Regions from separate parts of the Sphaerisporangium sp. B11E5 genome, predicted to be linked through region 2. Evidence: predicted binding sites of a transcription regulator. Region 2 holds the regulator's gene; the other holds the start of a gene.

Region 1 (15,403 bases), on a different contig from region 2:
GCTACGCTGAGGAAGTGACTGAGCGAGAGACCGGCGAAGTGTTCCGACTGGCGTACCCGCCCGGGGTGACCCCCGCGAAATGGGTCAACATCTGGACGGAGCGGATGCCCGGCGTGCCGATCACCCTGGTCACGGTTCCCGCCGCCGAGGTGGTGGAGCTCCTGCGAAACGGCGGCGCCGACGCGGGATTCGCCAGACTTCCGTTCGACCGGGACGGGCTCAGCGTGATTCCTCTTTACGTGGAGAACACCGTGGTCGTGGTCCCCAAGGATCACGCGGTGACCGCCGCCGACGAGGTGACCATCGCCGACCTCGCCGACCAAGAGCTGCTCCATCCCCTGGACGACACCCTCGAGTGGACGGCCCGGCCCGGCCTACCCGCGTTCACCCGACCGGCAACAACCGCTGAAGCCATCGAACTGGTAGCAGCCGGTACCGGCCTCCTCCTGGTCCCCCAGTCACTGGCACGCCTCCACCACCGCAGAGACCTCACCTACCGCCCGGTACCCGACGCCCCCCAATCCCAGGTCACACTGACCTGGCCCACCGACGCCACCACTGACCTGGTGGAAGATTTCATCGGCATCGTCCGCGGACGAACGGCGAACAGCTCACGGGGCCGCGCCCCCGCCCCCTCGCCGAAGAAACAGACACAGCGACAGACAACAAAACCCCCACAGGGCTCCAGCCGCCGCCCCGTACCCGCCAACCGCAAACGCAAGGGCAACCGACCTCGGTGACCCGCAGCCCCGGAAACACCGAGTTCAGTTCGTCACCCAAGGAGCTCCTGCGGGCTCACATAATCGACCGCCGGCCGCAACCGCCGGCGAACCCGCTCTATTCGAACCCTGCCTTCCTCCGGATCCTCGATACCCAGATCCACACGCCTGGCGATCTTGTACTGAAGGATCTCCCCCAACGGCGCGTCACGGTACTTCTGCCACGACTTCGGACGCTTCCTCAGGAGGCGCTCCTCCACCGCCGACTCGGCGAAGTCGTCCACCGCGCCTTTGGCAGCTTCAAGAACCTGGGCCGCATGATGCCGGTTGGCGCGATGCGGCGCCTTCTTGTTCCGGCGGATGTTCTTCCGAGAGCTCTTGTCGTTCTCGCCGTAATCATTGCGGCGATCCTTGGCATAGCTCAGTAGCTTCTTCTCCTGGGGCGTCCTACGCTTCATGACCGCTCTCAGAAAGGTGTGCTTGTCGTCATAAGCACAGTACCGAGCGGGGATGATGCCGGGCGAGGCAAATAACCCACACGACCATCGGCCCCCGATAACAGGCGAGCCGACCGGCGTCACCGGTAAGGGTGGTCGATTGCCAGGTCCGCGAGCCGTGGACTGACTTCAGGAAACGAGCCGTCGCCGAACAGGACCCGCGCCGCCAAGGCACGACCCGCGCGACCGCGTAGCACGGTCACCGCCGCCTCCGCCGCAGCGGGGGATCGGATGCCGGCGAACACGCGGCGCAACAACAGCCGGCCTCGGAACCGGGTCCGCAACGCGTCCCCGTCATACCGGCTCAGCACACGCTCGTCGCCGGTACGCAGGTACCCGGCGATGACCGCCGCGGCCAGTTCCGACATGCGTAGACAGGGATCCAACCCACCGGCCGTCAGCGGCGACACCGCCCCCGCCGCATCTCCGACGAGCAGTCCGGCGGGGCACGCCAACCGTCGCAGCACACCACCGACCGGAATAGGACCACCTCGGCGCTCGACCGGCCCGGCCGGCGGTGTCCTGCCGGGCGCATCCGCGGCGAAGGCGTCCAGCAGGTGTCGGATGCCGGTGCGCATCGCGTTCGGATATCCCGCGACGCCGACATGCGCGTTCCGGCCGTCGTCGATGACCCATCCCAGGTATCCCGGAGCGATCCGGGGGTCCAGCACGCAGTGGAACGCCGGGGTGGTCGTGACCGGCGCGATCGGATGGACGATCTCGGCACCGACGAGGAAACGCCGGTTGACATCAAGGCCGAGATCGCGGGCCACCCGGGAGCGGGCGCCGTCCGCGCCGACGATGAACCGGGCCCTCACCGGTTCCGCACCCGCGAACCGCACAGAGCCCATCGACGCGCCGACATACCGTACGCCCAAGAGAACCCGTGCCCCCGCTGACTCCGCCGCGCGGTGCGCGTGCTCGTAGACGGCCGCCATGTCGGCCACGCGGAACTCGTCCCGGTCGCTGGTGAGCCTGATCGGTGCCCGCCGTGACGGCGGATACAGCAGCACGTCCCGGACACCTGGCCCGAGCAGGTGATCCGGCACGTCGAAGTCATCGAGGGTGCGGCGTACGAAGATCCCCGTCGTGCGGATGCCCGTCGACAGCGACCTGCGTCGGTCGACCACCATCACGTTCAGTTCCCGTCGCGCGAGCAGGCGAGCCGTGCGCAGGCCTGCCAGGCCCGCGCCCACGACCAGTACATCCACTGTCTGCATACCATGCGACGGTAGGGGCGACGCCTCATCCGTACGACGGTTTGCACACTACCTGCCTCATACCTCCACACCGTCGCGACAAGCGCGCCTACATCTTCCACGGCACCGTCATCGTCGCCTCGATCCCGCTCTGGCTCCGCTCGCGGTCCACGACTGCCTAGTCGTCCGAGCCGGTAGCCGACAGCGGTACCTCGACGACGAAGAACAGGAAGGTGGGTTTGCTCGAAAGGACATGGAAGTCGTCGGGGAACAGCTCACGGGCGGCCGGGTCGGGCTGTGGCTCGCTGATGACGGCGAGGCGGAAACCGGCGGTGGTGAAGGCATCGGTCATCGCGTGCAATGGCTTGCGCCAGAGCCTCATCGGGGTGGACTGCCCGTTAAGCCTCCAATCGAAGGTATAGCTGGTGGTCGCAAAGTAGTCGGGCCGAGGATCCTGGAACGTGTAGGCCACGAACGGGTGGTCCACCGACGCGATCAGCCGGCCGCCGGGCCTGAGCACTCGCCGCAACTCGGCCAGCGCCGGTCCCCAGTCCTTCAGGTAGTGCAGTACCAGCGACGCGACCACGTCGTCGAACGCATCGTCGGCGAACGGCAGGGGGTCGCTCAGATCGACCACGTGCAGGTCCGCGTCGTCACCCAGCCGCCGTCTTGCCAAGGCCAGCATCGCGGCGCTGGAGTCGATGCCGGTGACGACCGCCCCGCGGTCGCGTAGTGCAGCGGACAGGGGGCCCGAGCCGCAACCGGCGTCCAGGATCCGACGGCCGGCCACGTCTCCGGCGAGAGCCACCATCGCGGGCCGCTCGTAGTACGCGTTCACGAGGTTGTTCTCGTTCTCCGCCGAGTACGCCTCGGCGAAACCGTCGTAGTCATTCACCTGGTCCCGGTCTGCGGACCGGGCGAAGCTCTCGGGCACGTCGGTTACGCGTTCCATCGTCGCAGGCTAGTGGTCACATGATCCGCCGGACAGGCCCTTAGTCACTCAGTTGGTCACCCAGAAGATCAAAAAGGCCGTTTCCGATCAGCGGAAACGGCCTTTGACCTGGGTGGAGCTGAGGGGATTCGAACCCCTGACCCCTTCGATGCGAACGAAGTGCGCTACCGGACTGCGCTACAGCCCCTAGGACCCGACCAGGTTAGCAAACTTTGGGACTCGTCCGCGCCACCGGAGGGGGGTGATCAATCTCCTGCGGCGCGGCGGTGGTCGGAGTACTGGTCGAAGAGCTTGATGCGGGCGCGGAACTCCAGGACGTCGGCCTCGGCCTGCTGGGCGGCCAGTTCCTCGGCGTCGTGGAGTTCGCGGGCGCGGCGTTCGCGTTCGGCGCGGGCGTGGGCGGCGGCGCGGCGTTCGCGGTCGGCGATCACGGAGATACGGAGCATCCAGAGGTAGCCGGCGAGGACGAGCACGGTGGGGCTGACGGCCCACCAGGGGAGCAAACCCGCGGCGGCGGCGGTGAGCATGCTCACGTGGACGAGAACGCTCCACAGGAGGCCCTGGCGGCGGCGGGCCATGATGCGGGCGCGGCGGCGGGACTCGGGCGAGCGGGTCTCGTCCCGGTGGGTGGTGTCGTCCTGCTGGGCGGCGGCGTCCTGGTGAGCGGCGGCGTCCTGGTGAGCGGCGGCGTCATCCCGGAGGGCGGCGGCGCCTTGGTGGGCTGTGCCGTAGGCCCGGTGGGCTGGGCCGTCGTTCCGGTGTGTCGTGTCGCCGGCCGGGGCGGTGATGCCGGCACGCGGGACGGCGGCGGCCTCGCCCTGCGGCTCGGGAAGGTTCCCGGCCGCTGCCATGACACCGGTGGTGGTCCCTTGACCTGAGGGGAGGGGGAGGTCCATGGTGTCGTCGTCGGGGTGGACGGTGGCCGGGGTCGGGGTGATGGAGGCGTCGGTCAGGGTGTCGCCGTCCTCGGAGTACGCGTCGGCGGCGTGTTCTACGGCGTGGCGGTCGCGGCGTAGCCACATGGGCACGAGCACGCACAGCCACATCACCACGATGCCCAGGTAGAGGAAGGCACTGCTCATCGGGCCTCCTCGGGGCAGCGTGAACACAGCGTGGGGCTCGGTGCCGCGGCGAATGTGTTCACGTGACGCACCGTAGGACCGGGTGTCACTGGTTGACGAGCATTCGGTGCGGTGTGTCGCGAGATCGTCAACCTGTTTATGGCCAAGCGTCGGTCAAAGCTGGTTATGCCGCGCTACGCCATGCCATCGTGGGGCGCCTTCTGGCTGTTCTGCCGCCACTGGGCCAGCAGCCCGCGCGGGACGTCCTCCAGCGTGAGGGCGTAGCAGATGTGGTCGCGCCAGGCGCCGTCGATGTGCAGGTGGCGGCGGCGTACGCCCTCCTCGCGGAAGCCGAGCTTCTCGACGACGCGGCGGCTCGCGTGGTTCTCCGGGCGGATGTTGGCCTCCAGGCGGTGGAGGCCGACGGTGAAGAAGCAGTGGTCCACGGCCATGGCGAGCGCGGTCGGGATGATGCCGCGCCCGGCGAGGGCGCCGCTGACCCAGTAGCCGACCTGGGCAGAGCGCGCCGAGCCCCACACGATCGCGCCCACGGTGAGCTGCCCGGCGAACGCGCCCCGCCAGGTGACCACCCATGGCAGGGCCAGCCCCTGGCGCGCCTCCCTGCGAAGGGTGCCCACCATGGAGATGTACGGCCCGAGCCCGGTGCGGAACAGCGGCGTCTCGGGGTTGCTGGGCTCCCATGGCCTGAGCCAGTCGGCGTTGCGCAACCGCGTCTCCCGCCACACGCCGACGTCGCGCAATCGGAGCGGCCGGAGCCCCACCGGCCCCTCCACCAGGGTCGCCGGCCAGCCGCGTAGTCGATCCACGGGTCAATCATCCCCTGTCGAACCCTATGTTCGCCATGGCGTACCTTATGTCCTCTGTTGCCGGGGTGACGGCCGGTGCCGGGAGGTGCCGGGCCGATGGCGCAGCGTATCGGGTAACGCCCCCTTCGGGGGAGGCGTAACGGAACAACCGTCATGATCAGTCACCGGCCGGAGCCGGCGCCGGATCAGTGGTCGCCGCCCCGCATCTGGTCGACGGCGTGCCGCAGGATCGGGGCGAGCACGGCCATGCCGTCCCGCACCCCGCCCGAGGAGCCCGGCAGGTTGACGATGAGCGTGCGGCCCGCCTGCCCGGCGATGCCCCGGGACAACACCGATGTGGGCACCTTGTCGCGGTTGGCCTGGCGGACGGCCTCGGCGATACCGGGGACCTCGCGGTCGATCACGCGGCGGGTCATCTCGGGTGTGAGGTCCTGGGGCGTCAGGCCGGTGCCGCCGGTGGTGACGATCACGTCGTACCCTTCGCGGACGCCGGCGCGCAGGGCGTCCTCGACCGGCTCGCCGTCCGGCACCACGTGCGGGCCGTCCACCTCGCAGCCGGCCTCGGCGAGCAGCCCGGCCAGCAGTTGCCCGGATTTATCCGGATATATACCAGCAGCGGCCCGGTTGGACGCCGTCACCACCAGCGCCCTCACGGACGGCTCCAGACGCCGGTCTTGCCACCGGTCTTCTCCTCGACCCGGACGTCGGTGATGACCGCCGCCGGGTCCACCGCCTTGATCATGTCGATCATGGCGAGCGCCGCCACCGTGACGGCGGTCAGCGCCTCCATCTCCACCCCGGTGCGGTCCGCGGTCTTCACCCGCGCGGTGATCCGCACCCCGTCGTCCTCGACCTCGATCTCCACCTTCACGCCGTGCACCGCGATCGGGTGGCACAGCGGGATGAGGTCCGGGGTGCGCTTGGCCCCCTGGATGCCCGCGATGCGCGCCACCCCGATGGCGTCACCCTTCGGCACGTCCCCCGCGCGCAGCACCGCCACCGCCTCGCGCGACAGCAGCACGCGCCCGCTCGCGAGAGCCGTACGTGCGCTGACGTCCTTGCCGGACACGTCCACCATGCGGGCCGCGCCGGACTCGTCCAGATGTGTCAGCTCACTCACAGCGGGATCACCTCCACGGCCGTGCCCGCGGGCACCTCGGTGGTGTCCTCGGGCACGACGATCAGGGCGTCGGCGCCGGCCAGCGCGGCCAGTTGGTGGGAGCCCTGCCCGCGCACCGGCGCGACCTCGTCGCCGTCCAGCACGCCCCGCAGGTAGGAACGCTTGCCCTTGGGCGAGCGCAGCGCCGCGGTCGTCGTGGCGGTCACCGTCCGCGGGAAGCCGGCGGGCAGCCCGCGCATGCGGTCCAGCGCCGGGCGGACGAAAAGCACGAAGGAGACATACGACGACACCGGGTTGCCGGGCAGCGTGAAGATCGGTGTGTTCCGCTCGCCGATCACCCCGAAGCCCTGCGGCATACCCGGCTGCATGGCGACCTTCTCGAACCGGACGGTGCCGAGCGGGGTCAGCGCCTCCTTGACCGGCTCGTACGCGCCCATCGAGATGCCGCCGCTGGTGATCACCGCGTCGGCTTCGCCGAGCAGGCCGGTCAGGGTCTCGAGGAACGCCGCAGGGTCGTCGCCCACGGCGCTCCTGCGGCGCGACTCGCCGCCCGCCTGCCGCACCGCCGCGACCAGGGTGAAGCTGTTGGACTCCCAGATCTGCCCCGGCCCGAGCGGCAGCCCCGGCTCCACCAGCTCGGCGCCGGTGGACAGCACCAGCACCCGGGGGCGGGGGCGGGCCCGCACGGAGCGGCGGCCCACCCCGGCCAGGATGCCGAGCTGGGCGGGGCCGATGAGCGTGCCCGCGGCCAGCACGACGTCCCCGGCGCGGACGTCCTCACCCGAGCGCCGGATCGCGTTGCCGGGCTCGGGGGCCCGGTGGATCGCGACCCTGATCGTGCCGCCGTCGGTCCACTCGACCGGCACGACGGCGTCGGCGCCCTCGGGCAGCGGCGCCCCGGTCATGATGCGGGTGACCGAACCCGGCTCCACCAGGCGCGGCGTGTTCTCGCCTGCCGGGACGTCCGCGGCCACCGGGAGCAGCGCGGGCCGCTCCTCGGTGGCCGCCTCGACGTCCTCGACCCGCACGGCGTAGCCGTCCATGGCGGAGTTGTCGAACGGCGGCAGCGCGACCGGCGAGGTGACGTTCTCGGCCAGCACGGCGCCGAGAGCCTGCTCGAGGTCGAGCTCGGCCGGGTCCAGCGGCCGTACCGTGCGCAGGATCTCGTCCAGGTGCGCGTCCACCGGTTTCATGGGGTCACCTCGCGCTGTCGTCCAGGAACTCGCGCAGCCACGGGATGAAATCGGGCGCCAGGTCGGGCCGCTCCGCGGCGAACTGCACGACCGTGCGCAGGTAGTCGAGCTTGTTGCCGGTGTCGTACCGCCGCCCGCGGAACAGCACCCCGTGCACCGGGCCGCCGCCGTCGTTCTCCCGGCCGGCCAGCTCAAGCAGCGCGTCGGTGAGCTGGATCTCGCCGCCCCGGCCGGGCGGGGTGTTCTCCAGCACCTCGAACACCGCGGGGTCGATGACGTACCGCCCGATGACGGCCCAGTTGGACGGCGCCTCCTCCGCCGGCGGCTTCTCGACCAGGCCGGTCACCCGCACCACGTCGTCCTCGGAGGTGGGGGCGATCTCGGCGCAGCCGTACAGGGAGACCTGCTCGCGCGGCACCTCCATGAGCGCCACCACGCTGCCGCCGTAGGTGTCGCGCACCTCGATCATGCGCTTGAGCAGGTTGTCGCGCGGGTCGATCAGGTCGTCGCCGAGCAGGCAGGCGAACGGGTTGTCGCCGACGTGCTGCTTGGCGCACAGGACGGCGTGGCCGAGGCCCTTCGGCTCGCCCTGCCGTACGTAGTGGAACGTGGCGATCTCAACCGGTTCGAGCACCTGGGACAGGCGTTCCTCGTCGCCCTTGGCGGCGAGCACGTCCTCGAGCTCGTACGCTCTGTCGAAGTGGTCCTCGATGGAGCGCTTGTTGCGGCCGGTCACCATGAGGAGATCGAGCAGCCCTGCGGCGACCGCCTCCTCGACGACATACTGGATGGCCGGTTTGTCGACGATCGGCAGCATCTCTTTGGGGGTCGCCTTGGTCGCGGGCAGGAACCTCGTGCCGAGCCCGGCGGCGGGGATGACGACCTTGGTCACTGGATCGTAGTCAGCCATGTGAAGCACCTTAATGGAGGGCCGAGTGGACAAAGCGGAGCTGCGCCGCAGGATCGTCACCGCACGAGCGGACGTCGCCGATCCGCGCGGCTCCGCGACAGCGATCAGGGAAACGCTACTCGACCAGCCTTGGGTGCAGATGGCCGGGTTGGTCGCGGCGTACTGGTCGACCGGCACCGAGCCCGCGACGCACGGGCTCGTCTTCGCGTTGTGGAAGCACGGCGCCACGGTGATCCTGCCGATCCTGCGGCCCGACAACGACCTGGACTGGGCGGTGTACGACGGCCCCGACTCGCTGGCGCCCGGGCCGCGCAAGCTGATGGAGCCGGTGGACACCCCGCGGGGGGTGGACGCCATCCGCACGGCGGCGCTGGTCATCGTGCCCGCGCTGGCCGTGGACCCGGTCACCGGCATGCGGCTCGGGCGGGGCGGCGGGTCGTACGACCGGGCCCTGGCGCGGGTGGGGCCGAACGTGCCGACCGTGGCGCTGCTCCACGAAGGGGAACTGGTGGACGTTCCGGGCGAGCCGCACGACCAGCCGGTGTCGATGGCGGCGCTTCCCTCCGGGATCGTACGGATTCCCGGGAAACTTTCACATTAGGGGAGAATCGTCAGGTCGTTGAGGCCGCCGCTCGTGTCGAAGTACTCGGTCAGCTTGTCGTCCCTGATCGCCGCGAAGAACTTCTCCCCGGCCCGCTTGTCCAGCCGTACGACGCTCGCCCCCCGCACGGTGACCGAGCCCAGATTGGGGACGGTGGCCGAGTCGACCTTGTCCGGCCGGAGGTCCCGCAGCTCCAGCGCGAGATCACGCAACGTGCTCAGCGTCACGCCGTCGTCCACGCTCACCGCGCGGGTGAGGGCCTCCAGGAAGCCGTTCAGCTTGAGCGGGTCGGTGAGCAGGTCCCGGCTGACGATCTTGCGCCCCATCGCGCCGATGAACGCCTGCTGGCGGCGGATGCGGTCGAAGTCCCCGCCGGGCAGGTTGTAGCGCTGCCGTACGAACATCAGCGCCTTCTCGCCCTCCAGGTGCACGGTGCCCTGCGGCCAGGTGACCTTGTTCGCCGGGTCGTAGACCTTTCTCGCGACATATACGTCCACGCCGCCGATGGCCTTGGTCATCGTGACGAACCCCTGGAAGTCCAGAGCGGCGAAATGGTCGATGCGGACCTTGGTCAGGTTCTCGACCGTGCGGATCAGCAGTCGCGGGCCGCCGAAAGAGTACGCGGCGTTGATCTTGTTGTTTCCGTGCCCGGGGATACGGACATAAGAGTCGCGGGGGATGCCGATGAGGGTGAGCCGAGCCCGGTCCGCGGGGACATGCACGATCATGATGGTGTCGGCCCGCTGATTGCCCGCCTCGCCCGGCCGCTTGTCCGAACCGATGAGCAGCCAGTTCTGCGCCTCGCCCACCGTCTTGGCGGGACGGCCCGCCTCCTCGGGGAACGCTCCAGGTATGCGCTCGATGTTGCCGTTCAGTGTGAACTGACGCTCCATCACCAGCGCGAACCCCGCAGCGGCCAACATCGCCACACCGAGCGCGGTCACGATGAGTAACCGGCGCAGCAGGCGGGGACGCTTCTTGGGCTCCGCCCGGACGATCTTCTCTTCGTCGGCGTCCACCGTACTTTCCGCGACCGGGGAAGTCTCGTCCGTCACCTGATGACCCGTCTTGATGTGTAACGCGAGTGTCGCGTGTGACGGTAGCTGTTCATCGTGGTAGGGGGCTATACGAATACGACAGAATGGCCCGAAAACGCGAGATCGGAGGCCGGTGAATCTGGATACCTGGCTGCTGCTCGCGTCCGCCGTCGTCATCGTCGCCATCGCCTCCGTACGTGTCGCGCACCGCACGGGACTGCCCAGCCTGCTGATCTACCTCGGCCTCGGCCTGCTGCTCGGTGAGGCCGGGCTCGGCATCGAGTTCGAGAACGCCCAGCTCGCCCAGCAGATCGGGCTGATCGCCCTCGCGGTGATCCTGGCCGAAGGTGGCCTCACCACCAACTGGGAGCACGTGCGGCGGGCCGTGCCGACGTCCCTGGTGCTCGCCACCCTCGGCGTCGCGGTCAGCATCTTCGCCCTCGCCGGGGCCGTGCACTGGCTGCTCGCGATGGACTGGCGGTCCGCGCTGCTGCTCGGCGCGGTCCTCGCGTCCACCGACGCCGCCGCGGTGTTCTCCGTGCTGCGCCGCCTGCCCCTGCCGCCGCGGCTCGCCGGGATCCTGGAGGCCGAGTCCGGGTTCAACGACGCCCCCACCGTCATCGTCGTCATGATGCTCAGCACCACCGGCCCCGGCGCGCTGCCCACCGTGGGGCACGTCGTGCTCGACGCCGTGCTGGAACTCGCCATCGGCGCCGCCGTGGGCCTCGTCGTCGGGCCGCTCGGGGCGTACACCCTGCGCCGCGTGGCGCTGCCGGCGTCCGGCCTGTACCCCATCGCGGTGCTCGCGCTCGCCCTCGTCACCTACAGCGGGGCCGCGCTGCTGCACGGCAGCGGGTTCCTCGCGGTGTACATCGCCACACTGGTGCTCGGCAACGCGCGGCTGCCGCACCGCGTGGCCACCCGGGGCTTCGCCGAGGGGGCCGCCTGGCTCGCGCAGATCGGGCTGTTCGTCATGCTCGGCCTGCTCGCCAGCCCGTTCGAGCTGCCGTCCACCGTGGTGCCCGGCATGATCGGCGGCCTGGCGCTGGTGCTGCTCGCCCGGCCGCTGTCGGTGGTGGCGTCGGCGCTGGTGGTCCGGCTGGGGCGGATCGACGTGCTGTCCGCGCGCGAGCAGGTGTTCCTGTCCTGGGCCGGGCTGCGGGGCGCCGTGCCCATCGTGCTCGCCACCATCCCGTGGGCGGCCGGGGTGTCCGGCGCCAAGGGCATCTTCAACGAGGTCTTCGTCATCGTGATCGTCTTCACGATGGTGCAGGGCCCGACGCTGCCGTACGTGGCCCGCGTGCTCGGCATCAGCGCCCCCGGGGAGGCCCGCGAGCTCGACGTCGAAGCGGCCCCGCTGGAGGAGCTCAACGCCGACCTGCTCCAGGTGACCATCCCACCCGGGTCCGGCCTGCACGGCGTGGAGATCTTCGAACTACGGCTTCCCTCCGACGCCGCCGTCACCATGGTCGTCCGCGACAACCACTCGTTCGTCCCCGAACCCACCACCCGCCTGCGCGCCGAGGACCAGTTGCTCATCGTCACCACCGCCCCGCTGCGGCAGACCGTGGAACGCCGCCTGCGCGCCATCAGCCGCCGCGGCAAACTGGCCGGCTGGTTCGGAGAACGCGGCGAATGACGCGGAGCCGCCTTCGGCGCTGCCCCCTGGCCGGACCGGATCGGCTCCCCCTGTCCCCTCTGACCCGTGCACCCGCCCTGACCAGCGCTTCCCCGCCCTGCCCCCACCCCTGAGACCGGGATTACAAATCATCCGGGTGGCGTTTACCCTAGTCGGCTGCGTACCATTAGCAGTCGCAGAGGTAGAGTGCCAAACTACGCTGAGCCATATAAGGAGGAGTGCGTGCCTACCTACCAGTACGCCTGCACCGCATGCGGTGAGGGCCTCGAGGTCGTCCAGCGCTTCACCGACGACCCGCTGACCACCTGCCCCCAGTGCCAGGGCCAGCTCCGCAAGGTCTTCTCCGCCGTAGGCATCGTCTTCAAGGGCTCCGGTTTCTACCGAACCGACAACCGCTCCTCGACCTCTTCCTCCACCACGAGCTCCGGCAACGGCTCGTCCCCCGCGACGACCGACTCCACCCCCAAGAAGGAACCGGCCACCACAGCCTCTTCCTCCTCCACCTCGTCGTCGCCCTCCACCACCACCAGCTCCGCCGCCTGACGCCGGTTGTACGGCCCCCGGCCGTACAACCACCCCACGGTGCACGTCTCCCGTGCAGCCCGGCACCTCGACGAACTCGGGCGCCCCCGCCGGTACCACCCACCCACAAGGCACAGGCACGGCGCCGACGCGGTGGGACGTCGTACGGCGAATCCGGCGCCGCGATACGGCGGGCACCCGGCTGCCCACCCACCTCAGGTAGAGGCAGGACAGGGGCCGAGAGTTATCCACAGGTAGAGCCTCAGCCCTCTTCCCACCTCCCCCAGCGCGCTAATGTCTCGCCCATGGTCATGACAGCGGACATCGGCGTCATCGGCGGCTCAGGGTTCTACTCCCTCCTGGAAGACGCCAAAGAGATCGAGGTAACGACCCCGTACGGCCCACCGAGCGACATCATCACAGTGGGCCAGATCGGCGACCATTCCGTGGCATTCGTCCCCCGCCACGGCCGGGACCACCGCTACCCACCCCACCGCATCCCCTACCGCGCCAACCTCTGGGCCCTCCGCTCCCTGGGCGTCCGCCAAGTGGTGGCCCCGAGCGCCGTGGGCTCCCTCCGCGCCGACTACGGCCCCGGCACCCTGGTGATCCCCGACCAACTCGTCGACCGCACCTCCGGCAGAGAGCAGACCTACTACGAGTCCGGCGGCGCCGTCCACGTCCCCTTCGCCGACCCGTACTGCCCCCGAGGCCGAACCCTCGCCTATGACAAAGCGGTAGCGGAAGGCTGGCCGGCAGTGGACGGCGGCACCCTGGTCATCATCGAGGGCCCCCGCTTCTCCACAAGAGCCGAGTCCAAGTGGTTCAGCTCCAACGGCTGGTCCATCATCGGCATGACCGGCCACCCCGAAGCCGTCCTGGCCCGCGAACTGGCCCTCTGCTACACCCCCCTGGCCCTGGTGACCGACCACGACGCCGGCGTGGAAACCGGCGAAGGCGTGACCCAAGAAGAGGTCCTCTCCTTCTTCGCCGCCAACAGCCAACGCATGCGCACCCTGGTAGGCGCCGTGATCACCGACCTCACCCTGGACCGCACCTGCCCCTGCCCCGACGCCCTGGCAGGCATCCCCCTCCCCATCGCCCTCCCCTGACCAACACCCCTCACCGCCCCACCAGATCAAGCGCCCCCCGCCTACGGGCCCCTGATTGAACCCCCTGACCAGGCGCCGCTGACCAGGCGCCGCTGACCACGGGCCCGACCACGGGCCCTGAAAGCACCCAAGTCACCCCACAAGCCACCCCACCGCCGTCCAGGAGCCAGCGAGATGCGGCCGACATCACCCCCACTCCGGCTGATCACCCGCCATCGCCGGCTCCTGGCCGCCCTCCTGGCCGCCACCGCCCTATGGTGCGTGACCCTGGCCGTCCAGCCACCTCCCACCACCCCCGTCCTCGCCGCCGCCCACGACCTGAGCAGCGGCCCCCTGACCACCACCGACCTCACCGTCGTGAACCTCCCCACCACAGCGGTCCCCGACGGCGCCCTGCTCCCCGGCACCGACATCACAGGCCGCGTCCTCGCCGCCCCCCTCCGCCGCGGCGAGCCACTGACCGACGTCCGCCTCCTCGGCCCCGCCCTCATAGACACCTACGGCCCAGGCATGCGCGCCACCCCCGTACGCATCCACGACGCGACCGCGGCCACCCTCCTCCACCCCGGCGACACCGTGGACGTCATCGGCACCACCAGCCAATGGGACGACACCCCCACCCAGGGACCCCCCACCGTCATCCGCTCACTCAAGGTGATAGCCACCCCGAAGCCGCCCCCCGACCAGCTCACCGAGACCGGCACCCTCATAGTCCTCGCCACCACCTCCGACCAGGCCACCACCCTGGCCCACGCCGCCACGACCTCCCGCCTCTCCGTAACCCTCCACGGCAGGACCCACTGACCCCCTAAAGCAGCGACCCAAGCTTCGGGTCGTACTCCCAGTGCCACGGCTCGAACGGACTGCTGTACGCCCAGTCCGGATGTATCCACCCGAACCTCTTCCCGTTCGCCTCAAGCCAGTTGAACTGCGCCGACCTGAACACATCCACCCCACCACAAAGATCAACCGCCAGCCCGAGCCCGTGGTTGCTCCTCCCCGGCACCGCCGCGAACCCCGGCCGCCGATAGAAGACCGCCTGCTGGTCCCCAAGGCTCCGATAGCTGTCCGTCACGCACATCGGCTTCCCGAACTGCTTCCGATACGCCTCGTTGAGCGCCACGAACGCGATCGCCGCGTCCGCCCGAAGCTCCTGCCCCCGCTGCTGCAACGGGCACAACACGTTCACCGGCAGCAACCCGTTGGGAAAGTCGTCCGCCGCACTCACCTGCGTAGGATCACACGCCGCCCCCGTACGCCCCTTGGAGTTCACCTTCACCCCAAGCTTCACAAGCGTCCGCGTCAGCGTCTTCACCACACTCGCCGACCGCTTCCGCAACGTGTCGATCTCCATGTTGAGCTGCGCCTCGACCAGCAACTTGTTCGCCCGAAGATCCTGCGCCTGCCCCGCCAGCCTCTGCTGCTCCTGATACAACCGCCCCGCGTCGGCCAGCACCTCATCGCGCCCCGACACCAGATAGGTCATATCGCTCAACGCCCGAAGACTGCCCTCGTCCTGCCCCGAGAAGAACGGCGCCAGATCCCCCCCGGACGGCGCCTGATACAGCGACTGCACCAGATCGGCCAACGGCTTCCGCACCTTGGAAAGCTCGACATTGGCCTTCTGCAACTCCGCCAGCTTCCCCTTCAGCTCCTTGTCAGCCTTGAGGAGTGTCGCCTGCCGCTCCTCCAACGCCTTGGTGGCCTCCGCCAGCCCCTTGGACGCCTTCTCAGCCTCCCGCCGAAGCTCAGTCAGATCCCCCGGCACATCCAATACCGTGACCGCCCCAACAGGCCGAACCCCACCTCGCCCCTCCCCAGGCTCCCCCCCGACGGCAACCACCGAAACCACCGTCATCACCAAAGCAACAAGGCCCACCACCCGAGGAGCCGGCACCTTCGCCCCCTCCTTTTGCACCCGATTGACCCGCGCCCGGCACGCACGTTACTACAGCCAGCAAGCCCTCGCCCCCAACTCCAGCCACCCGATATGTACGCCTAACGCCACTTATCC
Region 2 (15,403 bases):
AGGTACATGAGGGCCTGCGCGGTGGCGAGCTGACGCAGGTAGCCGGTCAGCACCTCGTCCAGGGCGGTGCCGAGCTCCCAGGGGGAGAACCCGGCCGCCTGGCTCCAGCTGGTGATCTTGTCGGTGCCCGCGAGCCCGATCAGCCGGCGGAACTCCGCCACGCCGGTCACCGTGGTCGCGGCGTTGCGGGCGTCGAGGGAGGGGTTGTCCACCCCGAGGATCCAGTAGTAGCGCAGGTCGCGGCTCTCGCCGTTGAGCCGGGCCAGCGAGCTCGGCCCGGTGAGCGCCGTGATGTGGTGCTCCTCGCGGTCGGTGCCCTGCATCCTGCGCACCGACACCTTGAGCACGTTGAGGTTGTGCTCCCAGTAGCGGTCGGCCGGGTCGACCGGCTCGAAGACACCGGTCACCTTGGCGAGCATCGGGCGGCTGTTGCCGAGCACCAGCGTGGTGCCGACCGGGATCGCCATCATCTCCGAGGCGCTCTTGACCAGCGCGATCTCGAAGAGGTCCAGGTCGCGCAGGTCCGGGTGCCCGGGGACGCTCGCCTGGACCGACGGCGGGCCCGGTGGCACACCCTCGACGTACCGGATGCGCCGGTCGGCGCCGGACAGCCACGCCACGTCCACGATCTGGAGCGGGACGTGCCCCGGCCCGGCGCGCCCGGCCACCGGCGTGCCGACCGTCTTGGCGCTGTAGTGGCTGGTGTTGCCGGGCCGTGTGTCCATCAGGCCCGCCAGGGACGGCGGCAGGGAGGCGCGCCACTCGCGGTCCAGGGCCTGGAACCCGGCCTCCTCGGTGATCTGGTTCTCCGGGCCCTGGGCCCGCCGGGAGACGGTCAGGTCGGTCAGGTTGGCGCTGGTGTCCTTCAGGATGCCGTGCAGCGCGGCGTCGTAAGAGGCCTCCGCCACCCGGGGCAGCGCGCCGATCAGCAGTGCGGCGCTGAGCGCGAGCACGGCCAGCAGGGCGGCCGCGCCCCGGTGCACGCGCAGCGGCAGCAAGGGGTTCATCGGTCCTCCCCGATGCGCAGGGCGCGGCCCAGGCCCTGGCGGCGCAGCGAACGGGCGAGGGCCGCGACGATCGCGAACAGCAGCGCCGACACCGCCGCGAGCATCGCCAGCGTCGCGGGCCAGGGGATGTCGAGCAGCACCGGCGGCGTCACCGAGGACGCCTGGCCGGTGAGCACGATGTGCGGCACCACGAGCACGGCGACGACCACGGCGAGCAGTGTGCCGCCCGCCACCGACAGACCGATGAGGAACGCCTGCTCCACGGCGAGCAGCCCGAAGATCTGCCGGAAGCTCACCCCGAGGGCCCGCAGGATCGCGAACTCCGCGCCCCGCTCCCGCGCGGCCACCGCCGCGTTCACGAGGAACCCGAGTGCCGCGAAGACCAGCGCGGCGGCGAAGCCGAGGATGAGCGCGCCCTGCAGGCCGCTGGCCAGCGGGTCGTCGCGCAGTTCCCGGGTCAGCGTGCCGAGGTCCACGACGGTCTGGTCCCAGTCGGGGTGGCGGGCCAGCTCGGCCGCGGCGGGCCCGGAGTCGTGGTCCCTCGCCGCCATCCACCACTCGATCGGCGCGTGCGGCTCCCGCCCGGCGGCCACGTCCCTGGCGACCAGGGTGGGCAGGTCGGCGAGCACGGCGGGGACGCCCGCCGCGGTGCCCGGCATGGCCCGGACGATCCCGGCGACGGTGATCTGCACCGGCCGCCCGTCCAGTTCCATCAGACCGCCGCCGCCCACGGCGAGCCGCTCCCGGGCCGCGACGTCGGAGGTGATCACCACGGGCATCGGGCGGAAGATCGACGGGTTGCGCCCGGCGTCCGCGCCGGCGGGCGGGCTCGGACGTCCGTCGTTCCCGTTGGGGGGAGTCGTGAACAGCTCCTCGTCCGGGACGTCCGCGGGCGCGGCGATCAGCGCGACGTCCTCGGGGCCCGCGGGCTCACCGGGGACCATCCCGGACGGCTTGTGGACCCGCACAGTGAACAGGCCGGGTCCGGCGGTGACCTGCTCGCCGGTCAGGTGACCCTCCCGCCGCGCCAGGTGGCCCCACCGCACACCCGAGGGGAGCGTCACCCGGGCGCCGTCGCCGGTGCTGATCGCGTCCACCGCCAGCTCCAGCCCGCTGCCGTCGAGCGGCACCGGCACCTGGACGCTGAACCCCCGGATCGCTAGCGGGTAGGCGAGCCGGCCCTCCTGGCCGGCGAGCGCGGTGAGGTCGGCGGTGAGGCGGTGCGCCGCGCCGTCGGCGTCCAGCGGCCCGAACGAGACGTGCCGTTGCACGCCGAGCGCGTCGGTCAGCACCATGCGCAGCCGCAGCGCCACGTACTGCTCGGCCACCTCGGGCCGGTCCAGGCGCAGCCGCACGTCCAGGGCGAGTGAGTCCGGGGTGCCGGGCAGCGGCACGGACGGCACGGAGGGCCGCCCGGCGGCGAGCCGGCCGGCCAGGGCGGTCATCGGCACGGGGGACAGGTCGTCGCGCAGGGTCACCATCGTGCCGAGCTTGGCGGCGTCGGCCGCCAGAAGGGTGACGTTCCCCTGGGAGAAGGCGACGTTGCCCCGGTAGACGGGGCTGACGGCGGTCACGCCGGGCAGCGCCGCGTACGCCGCGCCGCGCCCCATGCGGCCGAGCTGGGCCGAGTCGGGCGGCGCGGAGGCCCGCAGGTCGGCGCCGGCCAGGTGGCGCGCCTGGTCGAGCTGGGAGCCGCGCCACGTCGCCGCGGTCGCCATGGACACCACGCCGATCGCCACCGCCATGGTGAGCAGCAGCGCGGGGCCGGAGTAGCGGGCCGGGCGGCGGCTCACCTGCCAGGACCCCAGTGCGGGGGCGAGGCCGCGCCGCCGCGAGGTGATGCGCTCGGCGAGGCGGGAGACGCGCGGCACCAGCCGCAGCCCGAGCATGCCCCCGCACAGCAGCGCGAGCGCCGGGCCGGTCACGATCAGCGGGTCGATGCCGAGGTCGCCGGTGCTGGTGGCGGTCACCGGGGCGCCGTACCGCTGCAACTGCCAGATGGCGAGCGCCGCGACCACCCCGAGGGCGACGTCGCCGCCGGCCCGCTGCAGCCAGCCCTGCCGGTCGCCCCGGCCGCGCAGCGACTGCTCCTCGACGTAGGTGCGCCGGGCGCCGCGCAGCGCGGGCAGCGCCAGCAGGACGGCGCACGCCAGCGCCACCCCGGCGGACACCGCGAACGCCGTGCCGTCCGGCTCGGCGGCGACGTCCACCCCGGCGGCCCTGATCCACGGCAGGGTGTTGACGAGGCCGAGCAGCGGGGGAGCGAGGAACGGCGCCACCAGGGCGCACGGCACGGCCACCAGCAGGGTCTCGGCGCCCGCCAGCAGGCCGAGCCACACGCTGCCCGCGCCGCGCGAGCGCAGCAGCGCCACCTCCATGCGGCGGTGGTCGGCCAGCAGGCGGGCGGTGAGGATCAGCGCGTACGCGGCGAGCAGCAGCAGTTGCAGCACCGGGACCAGCATCGTGGACCGCGCGACCAGGGCGGCCCGGTCCAGGGCGGTCAGCATGTCGGGCAGCCGGCTGAACGTCTCGCACGTGGGGCAGTCGCGTTCGAGCGCGTCGCCGAGGCGGGCCACCGAGGCGGCGAACGGCCGCAGGCTGCTCTGGTCGAGGCCCGACAGGTCCGGGACGGCGGTCCAGACGAAGTTCACGCTGGTGGTGAAACGGGCGAGGAAGGTCTCGCGCGGCACCATCAGCGGGCCGTAGGTGGTGTAGTCGCCGCGCTCCATGCCCTTGCGGAGCAGTTCCTCGCCGGCCCAGCGCTCGGCGTAGGGGTCGCGGAGCTGGTACACGCCGGTGAGCGTGACCCGCACCGGTTTGTGGTCCAGGCGGCCCACCACGACGAACTCCTGCCCGGTGGTGAGGTCCATGGCCTCGGCCGCGGGCTGGGACAGCACGGCCTCCACGGCGCCGCCCGCGGCGGGCCGGGGCCAGGAGCCCTCCAGCAGCCGGGCCTGCCGGTCAAGGCCGTCGTAGGTGCCGAACCGGGTCAGCTCCGGATGCTCCAGGCGCTGCTGGCCGGGCATGGCGTAGGAGTCGGACTCGGCGCTGAGGCTGATCTCGTGCGGGACCGGCGCGGTGCCCTGGCCCGTGCTCAGCTCGCCGATCCGGGCGCGGACGGCGCCGTCGGCCGCGGGGAAGCCGCCCTCGCGGATGGAGGCGCTGACGGTGGTGGCGGTGACGGTCGTCGGGGCGGTCCGCATGGCGCGCTTCACACCGACGTCGGCGACGGTGGAGGCGTACATGGTCAGCGCGACCAGGGTGGTGGTCGCGAGGAGGATCGACCCGAACGCGGCGAACACCAGCAGGGGCTCGCTGAAGGCACGCCTCAGCACCAGAGGTGTCCGCCCCCGCATGAACCGCCTCCCGCTGCGTTATGTCCGTTTCGTACACCCTAATTGCGGATCTTCAGCAGGGAAGAGGCCGGGACTCACGGTGATAGAGCCGATATCCAGCGGGGACGGCCCTGTGATATCGAAATCGTGACATTTCCCGAATACCCGGGTGCCAGGCATTTCCGGACACGACGAAACGCCGCGTCCTCGGTGAGGACGCGGCGCCAGAACGGCCGGGCCGGAGCCCGGTACGGCTACTTGGCCTGCAGGGCGGCAGCGCGCTTGGCGATGGCCGACTTGCGGTTGGCAGCCTGGTTCTTGTGGATGACGCCCTTGCTGACGGCCTTGTCGAGCTGACGCGAAGCGGCGCGCATCAGGGCGGTGGCCTCATCGGCCTTGCCCTGCTCGGCGGCCTCGCGGAACTTGCGGATCGCGGTCTTCAGCGAAGACTTGACGGCCTTGTTGCGCATCCGGGCCTTTTCGTTCTGCCGGTTGCGCTTGATCTGGGACTTGATGTTCGCCACGAAAAAGCCTCGGTGAAAGTCGATGGATGGGGCGCGCGGGCAGAGAGGGCGCGCCACACGCAGTTGTACAGGGTACCAACTCGCGAGGTGCCTCCCCAAATCGGAGATCACGGCACACCCCCGCAGGTTTATGTTAGCGCAGGCAAGAGATCGGTGGTCGTGCCTGCCGGTAAACTGATGGGGTAGAGCGCGGCAGCGGCACGCCCGCCAGGCTCTCGCCTCGTCGTCAATCAGTTGAAACGGACCCCGGTGCGCATCCAGCCTGGCCAGACCGACCCCGCGTTGATCCGCAACTTCTGCATCATCGCGCACATCGACCACGGCAAGTCCACCCTCGCCGACCGGATGCTCCAGCTCACCGGTGTCGTGGACGACCGGCAGATGCGGGCGCAGTACCTCGACCGCATGGACATCGAGCGTGAGCGCGGCATCACCATCAAGTCGCAGGCCGTCCGCCTCCCCTGGGACGGCCACGTGCTCAACATGATCGACACGCCGGGCCACGTCGACTTCACCTACGAGGTCTCGCGGTCCCTGGAGGCGTGCGAGGGCGCGATCCTGCTGGTGGACGCCGCGCAGGGCATCGAGGCGCAGACCCTGGCCAACCTGTACCTGGCCATGAACGCCGACCTGCACATCATCCCGGTGCTCAACAAGATCGACCTGCCCGCCGCGCAGCCCGACAAGTACGCCGAGGAGATCGCCGGGCTGATCGGCTGCGAGCCGTCCGACGTGATGCGCGTGTCGGGCAAGACCGGCGCCGGCGTCAAGGAGCTGCTCGACCACGTGGTCCAGCACGTGCCCGCCCCGGTGGGCGACGCGGACGCCGCGGCCCGTGCGCTGATCTTCGACTCGGTCTACGACACCTACCGCGGCGTCGTCACCTACGTCCGGGTGGTGGACGGCAGCCTGTCCAAGCGCGAGCGCACCATCATGATGTCCACCGGCGCCAGCCACGAGACCCTGGAGATCGGGGTCATCTCGCCCGAGCCGGTGCCGTCCATGTCGCTCGGCGTCGGGGAGGTCGGCTACCTCATCACCGGCGTCAAGGACGTCCGCCAGGCACGGGTCGGCGACACCGTCACCTCCGCGGCTCGCCCCGCGGCCGAGGCGCTCGGCGGGTACGACCACCCGCGCCCCATGGTGTACTCCGGCCTCTATCCCATCGACGGTGACGACTACCCCGAGCTGCGCGAGGCCCTCGACAAGCTCCGGCTGAACGACGCGGCGCTGGTCTACGAGCCTGAGACCTCCGCGGCGCTCGGGTTCGGGTTCCGCTGCGGGTTCCTCGGGCTGCTGCACATGGAGATCGTCCGCGAGCGGCTGGAGCGCGAGTTCAACCTCTCGCTCATCTCCACCGCGCCGAACGTCATCTACCGCGTCATCATGGAGGACGCCAAGGAGCTCGTCGTCACCAACCCCTCGGAGTTCCCGGCCGGCAAGATCGCCGAGATCTACGAGCCCACGGTGAAGGCCACGCTGCTGTCCCCGGCCGAGCACATCGGCGCCATCATGGAGCTGTGCCAGGGCCGCCGCGGCTCGCTGCGCGGCATGGACTACCTGTCGGAGGACCGCGTCGAGATCCGGTACACCCTGCCGCTCGGCGAGATCATCTTCGACTTCTTCGACCAGCTCAAGTCCCGCACCCGCGGGTACGCCTCGCTGGACTACGAGCCCTCGGGCGAGCAGTCGGCCGACCTGGTCAAGGTGGACATCCTGCTCCAGGGCGAGGCGGTGGACGCGTTCAGCGCCATCGTGCACCGCGACAAGGCGTACGCCTACGGTGTCGAGATGGCCAAGAAGCTCAAGGAGCTCATCCCGCGGCAGCAGTTCGAGGTGCCCATCCAGGCCGCCATCGGCTCCCGGGTGATCGCCCGCGAGAACATCCGCGCCATCCGCAAGGACGTCCTCGCCAAGTGTTACGGCGGTGACATCACCCGTAAGCGCAAGCTCCTGGAGAAGCAGAAGGAAGGCAAGAAGCGCATGAAGATGGTCGGCCGGGTCGAGGTGCCGCAGGAGGCCTTCGTCGCCGCGCTGTCCACCGAGTCCGCGAGCGTGGACAAGGCCAGGAAGTGACGACCGCGTGCCTTCTGTAGTACTCGGCGGCGACCCGGTGCCCGCCACCGGCGAGCTGCCCGCGGAGGCGTTGCGCGGCCTCGGTTCGCGGCCGTTCGGCTTCTACGTGCACGTGCCGTTCTGCGTGGCCCGCTGCGGCTACTGCGACTTCAACACCTACACCGCCGCCGAGCTCGGCCCCGGCGCGTCCCGTGCCGACTACGCGTCCACCGTGATCGAGGAGATCCGGCTGGCCCGGCGCGTGCTCGGCGACGCCGACGTGCCGGTGAGCACGGTGTTCTTCGGCGGCGGCACGCCCACGCTGCTCCCGGCGGCCGACCTGGTGTCGGTCCTGCGTGCCATCGACGCCGAGTTCGGGCTGGCGCCGGGCGCCGAGGTCACCACCGAGGCCAACCCCGAGTCCACCGGCCCCGCCGCGCTGGCGGAGCTGCGGGCGGGTGGCTTCACCCGGGTCAGCTTCGGCATGCAGAGCGCCTCCCAGCACGTGCTCGGCGTGCTGGACCGCCTGCACACCCCCGGCCGCCCCGCCGCGGCCGTCCGCGAGGCCCGCGCCGCCGGGTTCGAGCACATCAGCCTGGACCTCATCTACGGCACACCCGGCGAGACCGACGACCACTGGCGCGAGTCGCTCGCCGCGGCCGTCGCCACCGCCCCCGACCACATCTCGGCGTACTCCCTGATCGTCGAGGAGGGCACCCGCCTCGCCGCCCGCATCCGCCGCGGCGAGCTCCCCATGCCCGACGACGACGTCGCCGCCGACCGCTACGCCGTGGCCGACGCCATGCTCACCGAGGCCGGCTACAACTGGTACGAGGTCTCCAACTGGGCCACGTCCCCCGAGGCCCGCTGCCGCCACAACCTCCTGTACTGGACCGGCGGCGACTGGTGGGGCGCCGGCCCCGGCGCCCACAGCCACGTCAACGGCGTGCGCTGGTGGAACGTCAAGCACCCCGCCCCCTACGCCGCCCGCCTCGCCAAGGGCATCTCCCCCGCCCAGGCCCGCGAACTCCTCACCTCCGCCGACCGCCACCTGGAACGCCTGATGCTGGAGCTCCGCCTGGCCTCCGGCTACCCCCTGTCCGACATCCCCAAGCCCTCCCGCACAGCCGCGGCCCAGGCCCTGGCCACCGGCCTCCTCGCCCCCGAGCCCTTCACCGAGGGCCGCGCCGTCCTCACCCTGAAAGGCCGCCTCCTCGCCGACGCCGTGATCCGCGACCTGACCTGACCCCGGCCCGTTCCTGCTCCGGGTTCAGGAGACGAACCGGATGTTCACCGGATACCGGTAGTTCTCTCCTCGGTTGGCGGCGACCGCGGCCATGATCATGATGATCAGGGAGCCGATCCAGAGGACGGGGAGGAGGATGAGGCCGATGATCAGGAAGGACAGGACGAAGCAGACGACGTACGCGATGACCAGGGTGATCTGGAAGTTCAGGGACTCGGCGGCCTGGTCGCGGACGTAGGGGGACTCGTCCTTCTTGACCATGTACAGGATGAGGGGGCCGACGAACGAGGTGAGCAGGCCCAGCAGGTGGGCGAGCATGGCCATCGTGGTGTCGTCGGTGCCGGGGCGCGGGCCGTAGCGACCGCGGCCGTGCGGCTCGCCGTACCCCGGCCGGAAGTGGCCGGGACCGTAGCCGGGCTGAGGACCGTAGCCGGGCTGGGGGCCGTATCCGGGCTGTCCGTAGGGCGGTTGGCCGTATCCGGGTTGGCCGTACTCAGGCTGGGCGTATCCGGGCTGGCCGTACTCAGGCTGGGCGTATCCGGGCTGGCCGTACCCGGGCTGGCCGTACCCCGGTTGGTCGTATCCAGGCTGGCCGTATCCCGGCTGGTCGTGCCCGGGCTGGGCGTACCCCGGCCGGTCGTACTCCTGGCTGTAGCCGGGCTGCGGGTACGGCTGTCCGGCCGGGGGGTGGTCCTGGGGGCCGTGGCCGGTGGGGGGCGGGGGGTCGAAGCCGGGGCGGGGGGCCTGGCGGGTCTCGTCGGTGGGGTCGGGGTCGCCGGGAGTGGCGGGGGGAGTGGTCATGGGTGCTCCTCGGTGGTCACGAAGTCGATGAGCTCCTCGACCCGGGCGAGGAGTTCGGGCTCAAGGTCGGTGTACGTGCGGACGGACCCGAGGATCCGGCGCCAGGCGTCCGCGGGGGGCAGGTGCCAGCCGAGGGCGTCGATCACGCCCTCCTTCCACGGCACGCCGCGGGGGACCACGGGCCAGGCGGGGATGCCGAGCACGGACGGTTTCACCGCCTGCCAGATGTCCACGAAGGGGTGGCCGGTGATCAGGACCTCGGGGGAGGACACCTGGGCGGCGATGCGGCTCTCCTTGGAACCGGGCACCAGGTGGTCGACCAGCACGCCGAGGCGCCGGCCCGGGCCGGGGGCGAACTCCTCGACGATCGCCGGGAGGTCGTCCACGCCTTCGAGGTACTCCACCACGACGCCCTCGACCCGCAGGTCGTGGCCCCAGATCTTCTCCACCAGGGCCGCGTCGTGCACGCCCTCGACGTAGATGCGGCTCTCGCGGGCCACCCGCGCCCGCAGGCCCGTCACGGCGACGGACCCGGACGCGCTGCGGCCGGGGGCGCGCGCGGCGGGGGTCTCGGGGCGTACCAGCGTCACCGGCCTGCCTTCCAGCAGGAACGCGGCGGGTGCCAGGGGGAAGACCCGGCGCCGTCCGAACCGGTCCTCCAGGGTGACGGCCTCCTTGTCACAGGCCACCACGGCGCCGCAGAAACCCTCCCCGGCGCCGTCGGCGTCCTCCACGACCAGGCCGGGCTCGGCGGGGACGCGCGGGATCTCGGCCCGCGGCTTTCTCCACCGGCCGCCGGCCAGAACATCCCGTCCGTAGTCCCGCATAGCAGGGCACGCTAGCAAGCTCAGGCGCCCGGCGTGGGCTGCCACCCTCCGCCGTACGGCGCGCCGCCCTGCGGCATCCGCTTGCGGAAGCGGCTGCGGCGCACCAGCACCACGATGGTGACGATCAGCGCGAGCAGGAACCCGCCGAGCGGCACGAGGAACAACGCGGCCACTCCGCCGACCAGCGCGCCGCTGTTCGCCGTCAGGGCCTTGCCCACGCCGAACACCACCCGCTGGCCTTCCTCGGCCTGGCAGGTGAACCGGTACTCGCCGGCGGCGGGCACGCCGATGTCGAACAGCAGCTCCCACAGGCGCCCGTCGGCGGTGATGGTCTGCGCGGTCGCCGGGTTGGTCAGCTTGGCCTTGCGGCCCGTGGCGGTGCTCTCGGCGATGCACGTCACGTTGGCCGGGCCGGACGACGAGGCGTACAGGGCGGGCCTCTCGGCGGGGTCCACCGCGGCCACGACACTGCCGCCGCTCTGGAACGTCTTGTCGGGTGCCGCGTCGTCGAGGGTCTTGAACAGGCCCCCGGCGAAACCGGCGACGCCGATGCCGACGCAGACCACCGCGACGATCCACGCCAGGAAGATCCACAGCAGCCGGGGCCGCACCTGGCCGCCGGTCGACGGGGGAGCGCCGTAGCCGGGGGACGGCGCGCCGTAGGACGGGCCACCGTAGCCCTGGCCGGGAGGAGGGCCGTAGCCCTGCCCGCCGGGTGGCGGGCCGTACCCGGGGGAGGGCGCGCCGTACCCGCCGGGCTGCCCGCCGTAGCCCTGCCCGGGAGGAGGGCCGTAGGGGCCGGGGCCGCCGCCGGGCGGCGGGGGGTACCCCTGACCGCCGGGCGAGGAGCCGAAGGGCGGACGATCGCCGGAGCCGCCGCCCGCCTGAGCGCCGTAGGAAGGGGTTCCCTGGGCGCCGTAAGGGGACGAGCCGGGTGCGGCCTGCTCGCCGAAGGGGTAGGGGCGCGGGATCTGCGACGTCGCGTCCTCGGGCCGGGGGGTGTTCTCGGTCATGTCGAAAGTGTGGACCATGTCACTTGCCGGCCGATAGCAACCCGCTTGTCGGGATGCCGCTCCCGGGCTGTGCCCCGCAGGTTATCGCACCGTGTCGGCAGGAGCCGTACACTTGGCACTCGGGAACACTGAGTGCCAGGCCAGACGTTCACGCAGGCACGGAGCAGGCAGGAGGTGAGCACGTTGCTCGATGATCGCAAGCTGGCGGTTCTGCGCGCCGTCGTCGAGGACTACGTGTCCACCAACGAACCCGTCGGGTCCAAGGCGTTGGCGGAGCGGCACAACCTCGGCGTCTCGCCGGCCACCGTACGCAACGACATGGCGGTGCTGGAGGAGCAGGGCTACATCGCCCAGCCCCACACCAGCGCGGGGCGGGTGCCCACCGACAAGGGCTACCGGTTGTTCGTCGACCGGCTGTCCCAGATCAAGCCGCTGTCGGCGGCCGAGCGCCGCGCGATCGAGACCTTCCTCGCCGGGGCCGTCGACCTCGACGACGTCGTGACGCGCACGGTGCGGCTGCTCGCGCAGCTCACCCGGCAGGTCGCGGTGGTGCAGTACCCCTCGCTGACCCGTTCCACGGTGCGGCACGTCGAGTTGGTGCCGTTGTCGGAGCGGCGCATCATGCTGGTCCTGATCACCAACACCGGGCGGGTCGAGCAGCGGGTCGTGGACCTTCCCGACATGGTCGAGGACGACCGCATCGCCCACCTGAGGGCCGTGCTCAACGCGTGCCTGGACGGCTGCGCGCTGAGCCGCGTGCCCGAGACGGTGGCCGACCTGCACGAGCGCCTCCCCGAGGACGACCGGCCGATGGCGGGCACGATAACGTCCGTCCTGCTGGACACGCTCGTGGACCGGCACGACGAGAAGATCGTCTTCGCCGGCACGGCCAACCTCACGGCCGACTTCACCGTCGGCCTGCGCGACGTGCTGGAGGCACTTGAGGAACAGGTCGTGCTGATGCGCCTGCTCGGGGAGGCCAGCGACTCCTCGGTGACGGTGCGCATCGGCTCGGAGAACCCCTATTCCGGCCTTCACGGCACTTCCATCGTCGCCGCCGGATACGGTTCGGGCGACAATGAACTGGCCCGGCTCGGAGTGCTGGGCCCGACGCGAATGGACTACCCGGTGACCATGGGAGCGGTGCGCGCAGTGGCACGCTATGTCGGCCAGATTCTGGCGGGGTCCTAGTGGCGCGCGACTATTACGCCATCCTCGGCGTCCGCCGCGACGCCGGACAGGACGAGATCAAGAAGGCGTATCGCCGCCTGGCGCGGGAGCTGCACCCCGACCTGAACCCCGACCCTGAGACGCAGGAGCGTTTCAAGGAGATCAACCAGGCGTACGAGGTCCTGTCGGACCCCAACAAGCGCCAGATGTTCGATCTCGGCGCCGACCCGTTCGGCGGGGGCGGCAGCCCCGGGGGGGCCGGTGCCGGGTTCGGCGCGGGGTTCCCGTTCAGCGACATCATGGACGCCTTCTTCGGCGGTGGCGCGGGGGCGCGCGGGCCGCGCTCGCGGGCGCGGCGTGGCCGCAACGCCACCATCCGCGTGGAGCTGGACCTCGCCGAGTCGGCGTTCGGCACCACCCGCGAGCTCGTCGTGGACACCGCCGTCCTGTGCGAGGTCTGCCACGGCTCCGGCGCCGCCTCGGGCACCCACCCCGACACCTGCGACATGTGTCACGGCCGCGGCGAGATCTCCCAGGTGACCCGCTCGTTCCTCGGTCAGGTCATGACCGCCCGCCCGTGCCCGCAGTGCGGCGGGTTCGGCTCCATCATCCAGCACCCCTGCCAGGAGTGCTCCGGCGACGGCCGCGTGCGCACCCGCCGCACCATCAAGGTCCGCATCCCCGCGGGCGTCGAGGACGGCACCCACATCCAGCTCGCCGGCGAAGGCGAGATCGGCCCCGGCGGCGGCCCCCCCGGCGACCTGTTCCTCGAGATCGTCGAGCGCCCCCACCAGATCTTCGAGCGCCGCGGCGACGACCTCCACTGCACCGTCCAGATCCCCATGACCGCCGCCGCCCTGGGCACCATCCTCACGGTGGAGACCCTGGACGGCGCCGAGGAGATCGACGTCCGTCCCGGCACGCAGTCCGGCCAGGTCATCCCTCTGTACAGCAGAGGCGTACAGCACCTGAACGAGACCGGCCGGGGCGACCTCCTGATCCACGTGAACGTGGAGACCCCCACCCGCCTGGACACCGCCCAGGAGGAGCTGCTGAAGGAGCTCTCCAAGCTCCGCGGCGAGGAGCGCCCTCCCGGCAAGTTCGCCCCCGGCCAGCAGGGTTTCTTCTCCCGTCTCCGCGACGCCTTCAACGGCCGCTGACCGGGCCTGCCTCCTGACCCCTCAGCGGCGGCGCAGTGACGGGTCGAGCAGCGCGGGGGGCGTGTCGAACTTCTCCTGAGGTGCGAGGTCGGTGCCCGGGGGGACGATCGAGTCGATGGCGTCGAGGAGGTCGGGGGAGAGCGCGGTGTCCGCGGCGGCCAGTTGCGCGTGCAGGTGGTCCAGGGTGCGGGGGCCGATGATCGCGCTGGTGACGGCGGGGTGCGCGGTGACGAATCCCAGTGCGAGCTGGATCAGCGTCAGGCCGGCCTCGTCGGCGATCTTCGCCAGGAGTTCGACGGCGTCGAGTCGGGCGCGGTTGGACGGTATGGAGAGGTCGAAGCGCTCGGGCAGGAGCGCCGAGCGGTTGGTGGTGAACTGCCGGCCCTCGCGGACGGCGCCCGACAACCAGCCCGAGGCCAGGGGGCTCCACGCCAGCACGCCGAGGCCGTACTGCTGGGTCACGGGGAGCACGTGGGTCTCGATGCCGCGTTGCAGGATCGAGTAGCTGGGCTGCTCGGTGACGTAGCGGCTCAGGTGGTGGTCCCGGGCGGCCCATTGGGCTTGCACGAGGCGGTACGCCGGGAAGGTCGAGGAGCCGAAGTAGCGGATCTTCCCGGCGCGCTGCAGGTCGGTCAGGGCGGACAGGGTCTCCTCGTCGCTGGTCGCCGGGTCCCAGCGGTGGATCTGGTAGAGGTCGACGTGGTCGACGCCGAGGCGGCGCAGGCTGGCGTCCAGTTCGGTGATCAGCCAGCGCCGTGAGGCGCCCCGGTGGTTGCGGTCGTCGCCCATCGGCATGCACGCCTTGGTGGCCAGCACGATGTCGTCGCGGCGGCCGGCGATGGCCTTGCCGACCATTTCCTCCGACTGGCCGTCGCTGTACATGTCGGCGGTGTCGATGAGGTTGATCCCCGCTTCGAGGGCGGCGTCGACGATGGCGGTGGCCTCGTCCTGGGTGGTGCGGCCGATCGTGCCGAAGTTCATCGCGCCGAGCACGAGGGTGCTGACCTGCACGCCGGTGGGGCCCAAGGTGCGGTACTGCATGGGGTGTTCCTCCAACTGTGAAGTGGTCCCTGGATCTGGCATCATCGGGTAAACGGAACCTGGTTCCACAAACGATACGGAACGTGGTTCCGTTTGGCAAGCTCGGACGGCGGAGGGAACGGCGCGGTGGACGACGAGGGCGCGGGGCGTGCGGCACCCCGCAAGCGGGCCGACGCCCGGCGCAACGAGAGGACGCTGCTCGACGCCGCCGCGGCGGTCTTCGTGACCTCGGGGGTCGAGGCGCCGGTGCGCGACATCGCGGCCAGGGCCGGGGTCGGGGTGGCCACGATCTACCGCCACTTCCCGACCCGGGCGGACCTGATCATCGCCGTCTACCGGCACCAGGTCGAGGCCTGCGCCGAGGCCGGTCCGGCCCTGCTGGCGAGCGGTGCGACTCCGCACGCCGCACTGGGGCGGTGGATCAACCTGTTCGTCGACTTCCTCGTCACCAAGCACGGGCTCGCCGCCGTGCTGCGGTCGGGCGACGCCGGCTTCGACGCGCTGCACACCTACTTCCTCGACCGGCTCGTCCCCGTGTGCGCCCAGCTGCTCGAAGCCGCGGCCGGCGCCGGCGAGATCCGCTCCGGCGTCGAGGCCTACGAGCTCATGCGCGGTGTCGGCAACCTCTGCATCGGCGCGGACAACGATCCCCGCTACGACGCACGCCGGATGGTCGAGATCCTCATCGCGGGACTGCGTCTGCCGCGCTGAGGCCGCGCCTGCGCGGAACATGGTTCCGGACCAAGGTGGCCCGGACGGCCGGGTTAACGTCGTAGGTAGGTGAGCAGGCCGCGTCGGTCGGGGGGTGGGTCGCCGTGGAGCGGGATCGGCAGATTGATCTCGTGCGGGGGCTCGCGATCGTGATGGTGGTCGTGGGGCACTGGCTGGCCATTCACGTGACCCACGACGGCGGGCGGTACCAGGGCGGGAGCGTTCTCGAGCTGGTGCCGTGGACGCATCCGCTGACCTGGGTGTTCCAGGTCATGCCGCTGTTCTTCCTCGTCGGGGGGTACGCCAACGCGGCGTCGCTGCGGTCGCACGTGCGACGTGGCGGGAACGCGGCGGGGTGGGCGCTCGGGAGGGCCGTGCGGCTGGTGTGGCCGACGACGGTGCTGGTGTGCGTGCTCGCGGCGGCCGCCCTCACGGCCAGGGCGGCGGGGGCCGATCCGGGGCTGGTGGGGACGGCGGTGTGGCTGGCCACGATCCCGTTGTGGTTCCTCGTGG

The links. Region 2 encodes HrcA, which represses chaperone genes, less so after heat shock. Its sites were predicted from a motif close to TTGGCACTCTCNNNNNGAGAGTGCCAA; they were not measured.
Region 1: ABGB17_RS23885 (FmdB family zinc ribbon protein) is a predicted target of HrcA. The motif match lies at 11,922-11,948, and genes of this name have one in related genera.

The regions. Positions count from the first base shown of each region.
Region 1 is NZ_JBDPMD010000029.1:23-15,425, reverse strand. Features, by position in the region: gene ABGB17_RS23955 (LysR family substrate-binding domain-containing protein) at 15-740, shown strand; gene ABGB17_RS23950 (hypothetical protein) at 773-1,177, opposite strand; gene ABGB17_RS23945 (NAD(P)/FAD-dependent oxidoreductase) at 1,297-2,436, opposite strand; gene ABGB17_RS23940 (class I SAM-dependent methyltransferase) at 2,594-3,367, opposite strand; tRNA gene ABGB17_RS23935 (tRNA-Ala) at 3,481-3,554, opposite strand; gene ABGB17_RS23930 (hypothetical protein) at 3,613-4,449, opposite strand; gene ABGB17_RS23925 (GNAT family protein) at 4,623-5,255, opposite strand; gene ABGB17_RS23920 (MogA/MoaB family molybdenum cofactor biosynthesis protein) at 5,441-5,908, opposite strand; gene moaC (cyclic pyranopterin monophosphate synthase MoaC) at 5,905-6,375, opposite strand; gene glp (gephyrin-like molybdotransferase Glp) at 6,372-7,568, opposite strand; gene galU (UTP--glucose-1-phosphate uridylyltransferase GalU) at 7,573-8,478, opposite strand; gene ABGB17_RS23900 (5-formyltetrahydrofolate cyclo-ligase) at 8,504-9,079, shown strand; gene ABGB17_RS23895 (LCP family protein) at 9,076-10,134, opposite strand; gene ABGB17_RS23890 (potassium/proton antiporter) at 10,250-11,755, shown strand; gene ABGB17_RS23885 (FmdB family zinc ribbon protein) at 11,978-12,298, shown strand; gene ABGB17_RS23880 (S-methyl-5'-thioadenosine phosphorylase) at 12,583-13,389, shown strand; gene cpaB (Flp pilus assembly protein CpaB) at 13,564-14,193, shown strand; gene ABGB17_RS23870 (D-alanyl-D-alanine carboxypeptidase family protein) at 14,198-15,157, opposite strand.
Region 2 is NZ_JBDPMD010000014.1:3,365-18,767, forward strand. Features, by position in the region: gene ABGB17_RS15770 (FtsX-like permease family protein) at 1-1,007, opposite strand, end outside; gene ABGB17_RS15775 (ABC transporter permease) at 1,004-4,363, opposite strand; gene rpsT (30S ribosomal protein S20) at 4,597-4,866, opposite strand; gene lepA (translation elongation factor 4) at 5,116-6,942, shown strand; gene hemW (radical SAM family heme chaperone HemW) at 6,950-8,167, shown strand; gene ABGB17_RS15795 (DUF4870 domain-containing protein) at 8,192-8,968, opposite strand; gene ABGB17_RS15800 (DUF3097 domain-containing protein) at 8,965-9,795, opposite strand; gene ABGB17_RS15805 (hypothetical protein) at 9,816-10,808, opposite strand; gene hrcA (heat-inducible transcriptional repressor HrcA) at 10,992-11,999, shown strand; gene dnaJ (molecular chaperone DnaJ) at 11,999-13,138, shown strand; gene ABGB17_RS15820 (aldo/keto reductase) at 13,160-14,179, opposite strand; gene ABGB17_RS15825 (helix-turn-helix domain-containing protein) at 14,306-14,890, shown strand; gene ABGB17_RS15830 (acyltransferase) at 14,995-15,403, shown strand, end outside.